2 linked regions of the Rubripirellula amarantea genome follow. Each later gene encodes a partner of the first gene's protein in a complex. Links are inferred from orthologs where the notes say so. Each region holds a gene or a part of one and is shown in the gene's direction. Other genes may lie near its edges.

Region 1 (4,301 bases):
CAGCTCTCCGTGGAAGAAAACGTTTTCCTTATGGAAGTCGGCCTAAGAGCGGTGAACGAAGCGGGCGAAGTGATCACTAGTGTTGATCAGGACGACCACTTTTGGATTGAAGTTGTGCTGACGGATCTTCGCGAGAATCCTTCGGGTGTCTTCGGAACCTTCTTTGATCTGGAGATCCCCGCCGAGCACCTGATGCTGACTGGTGAACTGAACCCAGGGGATGGCTATCAATTGATCGGTGAATCGAACCGGCTTGATCCAGAAGTTATCAGATCCGGTTTGCTGAACGCTGAACATGGCGTGGCAATTGGCGGCGCGAACCTGATTGATGAATTAGGTGTGGTGCTTCGCGAGTTTGATTCGCCTGAAACGGGTCCATCGGTTGCCGTCCGACTCGGTATGATTGCCTTGCAAGCCGGGCAAGTGCAATTGAAAGCCGATTACGCCGACGGCCAATTTGCCGAGAACTTGCTGTTGGATTTGGATGTCGCATTGCCCAACGCCCGAGTTCGGCTGTCACCACTCGACCTGACGATTGTTGGTCATGAGGAAGTCGACCCGATGCCATTGGATGTCAACGGCAACGGAGAAGTCACTGCTGCTGACGCATTGCAGGTGATCAACTTCCTCGGTCGATTCGGTTCGCAGACGGTGCCGAGTTCCGAGTCGCAGGCAGGTCTAGCGACCGACACCGGCGTTGGTTTGATGATGGACGCGGAGTCAATGCGACGGATGGACACCAACGGCAGCGGGTCGATCACGGCACTTGATGCCTTGGTGATTATTAACCGGCTGAGCCTGACGCCGTCGGTGGCTGAAAGCGAATTGACGTTGGATTCTTCCGCTGATGACGACGACGATTTGCTATTGGGTGATGAAATCCGTCTGTTCTAACGACTAGTTTTGGACGATTGAGGCCCCGTCCACTCCTTGTGACCCTAGGGAGCTTTCGCGTAACCTACCTGCGTCGAAATTCCCTTTTTTTTCTCGTGGTTTGGCCTCATGCTCGTTTCTTGGAAGTGGTTGTCCCAGTACGTCAACATTCCCGTTTCACACGAAGAACTGTGCGATCGTTTGAGCCTGACGGGGCTCAATCACGAGGAAACGATTGACATCAACAATGATGTCGTGATTGACTTAGAAGTCACCAGTAACCGCGGCGATTGCCTGGGCCATCTTGGTGTCGCACGCGAAATTGGCGTCCTCTATGACGTGCCGGTCGCCAAGCCCGAACCCGAACTTGCAACGTCGGATGTGGCAATCGATTCGCTGCTAAGCGTTGAAAACACTTTTGTTGAAGCCTGCCCGCGTTACACCGCACGAGTGATTCAAGGCGTCAAGATCGGGCCGAGCCCCGATTGGCTTGTCGATGCCTTGCAGAGCGTATTCTGGAAACGCAAATTTGACGGAACCATTGAGCCTTATCAGAGCGTCAACAATGTGGTTGATGCCACCAACTTCGTGATGATGGAATGCGGACAACCCCTGCACGCTTTCGATTACGCGAAGATCGCAGATCAAAAAATAGTAGTTCGCCCCGCCGAGGCAGGTGAGAAGATCGAAGCGATCGATCACCGAAGCTATGAACTCGATCCTTCGATGTGCGTGATCGCCGATGGAAAGTCCGCTTCGGCGATCGCGGGCGTGATGGGCGGCGCATCTAGCGAAGTGACTCAAGCAACGACCGACCTCGTCATCGAAGCAGCCATGTTTTCGCCGCTGGCGGTTCGACGCGCGGCGAGAAGTTTGAAATTGCATAGCCCTTCATCGTTCCGCTTCGAGCGTAAAGTCGATCCGGTAGGCGTTGACTGGGCTAGTCGCCGAGTGTGCCAGTTGATCGTTGAGATGGCGGGTGGCGAGGTTGCCGACGGAGTCATTGATACGGCTCCCGATATTGCCAAGCGTGAACAGATTGTATTGCGGATGTCGCAACTCAAGCGGATCTTAGGAATCCAAATTGACCGCCTCGAAGTTCAGCGAATCCTTCTCGCACTGGGCTGTAGCGCGAGCAAAAGCGCCTCGGATACGATGGTGCTGACTCCACCGACGTGGCGGTTCGACTTAACACGCGAGGCTGACCTGGTGGAAGAAGTCGCCCGCATTCACGGGTACGAAAAAATCCCTGAGGATTCACCTATTCCCGTTGCGCCAAGCACCAAGCGTCCATTTGATACTGCCATGGATCGCGTGCGCCAGGTGATGACCGCTGGCGGACTCAGCGAAGCCATGACCCCAAGCGTTGTGACCGCGAAGGTTGACGAGGGTTTTTGCACCTGGACCGATAAGCCGGCACTCGAAACCCAAACGGCCATGCTAAAGGGATCACGCCGACTTCGCCGGTCGTTGATTCCGAGCCTCATCGAAGGCCGCGCCGGCAATTGGGCATCCGCATCGATCGTGGCTGATTTGTTCGAAATCGCGCACGTCTACTTGCCAGGTGATTCAGCGGACGACCTGCCAAGCGAGACCTATTCGCTTGGCATCGTATCGAGCAGCGACTTTTTTGAAGCAAAAGGGCTAATCGAAACTCTCTGCCAGCGCATGGGTATCGCCGGCACACTGGATGTTGAATCCGTTACGCGGCAAGGCTTCGCGGCGGGATCGGTGGTCTCACTTAAAATTGGTGAAACACCGCTTGGATACTTGGGTATGGTCGATGCGAAGTACCTGAAAGCATGGAAGCTACCGGAGCCAGTCGTCGCGGCCGAGCTTTCGTTGCCGACCTTGTTAGAGCTATCTGAATTAGTACCTCAACAACAGTCCGTCAGTGCATTCCCGTCGATTCAACGCGACTTGAATTTCGTGGTAGCCGAATCGGTGCAGTGGAAAGAAATGGAAGACGTCGTTCGTGCCGCCGTGGGTTCTGAACTAGCCGGTGTCCGTTACCAGGAAACCTACCGTGATGCTGAGAAAGACGGCAAGGATCGCAAACGCGTCCTGATGACCGTCGAGCTTCAGCGGCATGACGCCACCATGAGTGGTGATGAAGCGGACACGCTGATTCAGCGAGTCATCACTGCTTGCGGCGATAAGCTATCGGCCCAGTTACTCGGCTAGATCAGCGGATCGAATACGCAGCGTTCACCCATTATCGAATACATGAGACCTGACTTTCCCAGGGATCAGCTAGTCAGCGCATGACGGTTCTGGATTTGACGGTTCTGGATTTAACGGTTCTGGAATTAGACCCTGGACCAAGTTTTTCAGGTGCCATCTTAGGGGCACAAAAAAACGGGGCAGGTTGGTTTGCTGTTCGCTTACCAAACTGCCCCCGCATCGACTTAGCGACTCTGCCGCGAGTCCGTTAGAGGTTCACCATTCACTCAGGCAAAGGGGCTGTACTTGCCCGGGGTTGGGATTGGGTACTTGCCTTCGTCATCCGGGCGAGCCGATTCAGGAACTTCACCGTCCAAGCTGTAATTGTCGATTCCTGGAGCCAAGTCGCGACCTTTTTCCATCAGCTCATCCCACTTCACGATCTTGCCGCTGTAGCAGGCTTCGCGTCCCAGAATTGCGGTGAACGTGGACTTAGCCCCGTATTCGCCTTCGTTGTAAATCTCGCCACGCATCAGAGCCTCGATCAAATCGTGCTGCTCTTGTTGGTGACCGTTCAGACGCTTGCCAGCGAATTCCCATGCGTTCGGGCCTTCAATTCGCCCGGACGGATCAGCGGTGCCCTTGGTTCCGTGGACGGCTTCGCCCACGTATTGCCATGAACCGGCCAAGTGACGGCCTTGGCTGAACATCTTGGTACCGTCCTTGAACGTGTATTCGCAGCACGTGTGATCAAAGATCTGCGACTTGGTCGGATCACCACCCATTCGCTGTTCGCGACCACCCATTCCGTTGCACTCGACGGGATAGTCACCCTTGACCCAACAACCGACATCCAAGTTGTGAATGTGTTGTTCGCAAATTTGGTCGCCACACAACCAGTTGAAGTGGTACCAATTGTTAACCTGGAACTGCATTTCGTTGGCATCAGGCTTGCGATTGCGGTACCAAATCCCGCCACCGTTCCAGTAAACCCGCTGTGCTACGACGTCGCCAATAGCGCCGTCATGAATGCGAGCGATCGTTTCCATGTACTGAGGCTCGTGACGGCGTTGCAGACCGATGCCGACCATCAAGTTCTTCTTTTTCGACTCTTCGACCGAAGCCAAGACGCGTTTCACGCCAGGTGCATCCGACGCAACCGGCTTTTCCATGAAGATGTGGCGACCTTTGTTGACCGCGTATTCAAACTGCTGAGGCTTGAACGCGGGTGGAGTCGCAATCACAACCAAGTCGCAATCGACGTC
Region 2 (3,457 bases), on another replicon or contig:
AACAAAGATCAAGACTCACAAGGGAACCAAGAAGCGGATCCGTCTGAGTGCAACTGGCAAGGCCATGCACCGCAGCAGCGGAACCAGTCACTTGGCTCAAGCAGTCTCAGCTAAGCGTCGGCGAAACCTTCGTGGTACCACCGCGATGGCTACCTGCATGGAACCAACCGTTCATGCTTCGCTTAACGGCCACAGCTACTAATTTCAACGGTCGCCATTGACCGTCGATGTCGCTGAAACAGGCGACTCACACTTTCACTATTTTTCCAACAACGATTTTTGAATTCGAAGCGATTGGGCAAAACTTCGGCACCCTTGAAGTAATTCTTCATCCGTGGTGGCCGGGGCCTGAATCGGTCAAACGCAAAAACCAAAGCAATCTCTAAGGAACCACTGTCATGCGGACTACTACCGGATCAACTCGGCATAAGGCAAAGAAGCGTCTTTTCAAGCGAGCCAAGGGCTACAACGGCGGCCGCGGTAAGCTGATCCGCAGCGTCAAAGAAACGTTGCTTCGCAGTGGTGCGTACGCCTTCCGCGATCGTCGCGTTCGCAAACGTGATTTCCGCAAGCTTTGGATCATTCGTATCAACGCTGCCGTTCGCCAACACGACCTGCGTTACAGCGAATTCATCTACGGCCTGAAACTGGCCAACATCGAGATGGACCGTAAGACTCTGTCCGAGATGGCTATTCACGACGAAGCTGGCTTCAAAGATGTCTGCGATAAGGTCAAAGAAGCTCTCGCCTCGAAAGCTGCTTAACCATCCATGTCGCTCGATTCTTTCGTCGCGACCCTCAGCAAGTTAGAAGACGAAGCCCGGGCCGCATTCGAGCAAGCCACGGACATCGATTCACTTGAAGAGGCACGCGTCAAATACCTGGGTGCCAAAAGCGGTGTGCTCAAGGATGTAGCCAAGCAAATGGGCACGATCGATAAATCCGATCGGCCCACTGCCGGGCAAAAGCTCAACGCTTGTAAGTCCAACGTCGAATCCGCATTCGCCCAGTCGCAAGAGCGTCTTGGCAATGATGGTCCCGACGGCATCGACCCCACCTTCGATCCAACCCTGCCTGGTGTTCGGCCCAACATCGGCCACGTTCACCCAATCACGCAAACCATCAATCACTTGATGGAGATCATGGGCCGCATGGGCTTTGAGGCTGCTGAGGGTCCCGAGGTTGAAGACCCGTGGCACAACTTCGTGGCGCTGAATATCCCCGAAGATCATCCCGCTCGCGATCCGCTTGATAACTTCTACCTTGCATCGGCAGCGTCGATGGCGGGTGACAAGGGTGTCAAACGAGAGAACGTTGAGGGCACGCGTTTGCTTCGCAGTCAAACCAGCACCGTGCAAATTCGCGTGATGGAAAATACTCAGCCGCCCATTCGAATTATCTCGCTGGGCCGCGTTTATCGGCCGGACCAACCTGACGCGACACACTTCCCGATGTTCCATCAAATGGAAGGTCTGTTGGTCGACACGAATGTCACCATGGCTAACCTGAAGACAGTGTTGCGAGTGTTCGCCAATAACTATCTTGGTGACGACGTCGAGATTCGTTTTCGCCCTTCCTTCTTTCCGTTTACCGAACCAAGCGTCGAAGTCGACTTCTTTTGGAATGGTTCATGGATCGAGTTTGGCGGGGCTGGCATGGTCGATCCGGATGTGTTCAAGGCGGTCGGTTATGACCCCGATAAGGTTTCAGGCTTCGCTTTTGGCCTCGGTGTCGAACGATTGTGCATGCGGCGTCATGGAATCACCGACATTCGCGATCTATACAGCGGCGACCTGCGGTTCTTGCGCCAGTTCTAGCGCGCGACCGCGGCCCGACTTCGCTTCCCTCCCCACCGATTGATTGCTGATGAGTAACTTGAGCGGAAAACGAGCCGTTATCTCCGGTGCTGCCCGCGGCATTGGCCTCGGAATCGCCGTCGAACTGTGTCGTCTCGGTGCCGAGGTTGTGATCTTCGATATAGGCGACGCAAGCGATGCGGTGAAAGCCTGCGAAAAAGTGGGCGGCAAAGCTCACCAAGTTCGCGGAGATGTTTCAAGCGAATCCGATGTCCGCGACTTGATGAATCAATGCGTCGCTAAAATGGGCGGCCTCGATATCGTGGTCAGCAATGCGGCCTACAGCGATCGTCATTTGATGTTGGAATCGGACCTCGATGAGTTCCGCAAGACAATCGACATCAGCATGTGGGGCGCGTTCTACATGACGCGTTTCGGTTCCGAGAAACTGGTTGCTGCCGGAAACGGTGGCAACATCGTCGTCATCAGCAGCCCGCATGCTCATATGCCGATCCCAGGTGCGATGGCCTACAACATGTCCAAAGCCGCCAATGACCAGATGGCAAAAACGGCGGCATGTGAATTGGCCCAACACAACATCCGCGTCAACCTGATTCACCCAGGATGGATTGACACCCCGGGCGAACGCAAATTCTTCGAAGAAGAAACACTGATGGAAGAGGGCAAGAAAATCGCCATGGGCCGACTTGGCCAGCCCTCGGACATTGCACGCGGGGTTGCCTTCCTTTGCGATCCAGCTAGCGAGTACATCACCGGCTCGACGCTAACCATCGACGGCGGAATACAGTTACCCTTTCGAGAAATGTATCGATTGGAACAAAACCCCCAGGCATGAGGCCCATCGCATGGACGCCACGACGGATCTAGCGGAACAAAACGCACGTGCTGCGTTGCATCGCAATGATCCACGTTCAGGTTTGCTTGACCCATTGTCGGCGGCATCATCGATAACACCGGTGTTTGGCTCGTGCGGATTTTGGGTCGTGATGGCCTTGCTCTTGTTCACCGCTTCGCCATGCTTGGCGAACGGCGGAATCTTGAACTTTTCGATCAGTGACGAAGTATCCGACGCCCCGCTGATCAGTCGCTGCGAACTGTGGCGTCCCGATCGGCAACGTGGCAATGACGAGCCGGGTTCTCGTAAGACATTGATGCCCGTTCGCAAAACGGTTCCTGCGGGCTTGGGCTTCGTCATCGACCGATCCAGCGAACTGGCTCTGCCCGATGGCAACTATCAATTCCGCTTGATTCGAGGGCCTGAGTACCGAATCATCAGCGGAAGCTTCACGCTCGAGAAAACCAGCCTCGACGACCATCATGTGGGGCTGCCTCGGATGGTGGACATGTTCAGCGAAGGCTGGGTCAGCGGCGATGCGTATGTTCCGGCGAGCGACTACAGTTGGCCACTGCGGATGGCGTCGGAAGACCTGCACCTCATTGCCACTGACCAAGACATTCCCGCTCGAGCGATACCGGGGCGTGATCCCAAAGAATCCGTTGACTTCGAACCGGCTTGGACACAATTCGATGCGTCAATTGGCGATGGCCTTGTCGTCTACGGAAAACCAGAGCTAGAACCTGGATTGCTTCCCGTCGAACGGATCTTAAAGGCTAAAGAAACGCCGGGTGTAAAAGTCGCG

The links. Proteins that work in one complex are often made in the same cells at the same time.
Region 2: the proteins of pheT (region 1) and pheS are in contact, whole or in part, in a crystal structure (PDB 6P24), measured with the Escherichia coli proteins. The link is inferred for Rubripirellula amarantea from one-to-one orthologs.

The regions. Positions count from the first base shown.
Region 1 is NZ_SJPI01000001.1:3,567,522-3,571,822, reverse strand. The notes cover bases 557-3,529. They hold pheT (phenylalanine--tRNA ligase subunit beta), read left to right. Parts: upstream 557-1,002; coding sequence 1,003-3,057; downstream 3,058-3,529. Other genes in these bases: Pla22_RS13000 (Gfo/Idh/MocA family oxidoreductase), read right to left, coding at 3,324-3,529; Pla22_RS13010 (dockerin type I domain-containing protein), read left to right, coding at 557-894. Also shown: more of Pla22_RS13010, read left to right, coding at 1-556; more of Pla22_RS13000, read right to left, coding at 3,530-4,301.
Region 2 is NZ_SJPI01000002.1:1,610,781-1,614,237, forward strand. Bases 1-2,793 are described here. They hold pheS (phenylalanine--tRNA ligase subunit alpha), read left to right. Parts: upstream 1-770; coding sequence 771-1,817; downstream 1,818-2,793. Other genes in these bases: Pla22_RS19445 (large ribosomal subunit protein bL35), read left to right, coding at 1-202; rplT (50S ribosomal protein L20), read left to right, coding at 399-764; Pla22_RS19460 (SDR family NAD(P)-dependent oxidoreductase), read left to right, coding at 1,867-2,652; Pla22_RS19465 (CehA/McbA family metallohydrolase domain-containing protein), read left to right, coding at 2,663-2,793. Also shown: more of Pla22_RS19465, read left to right, coding at 2,794-3,457.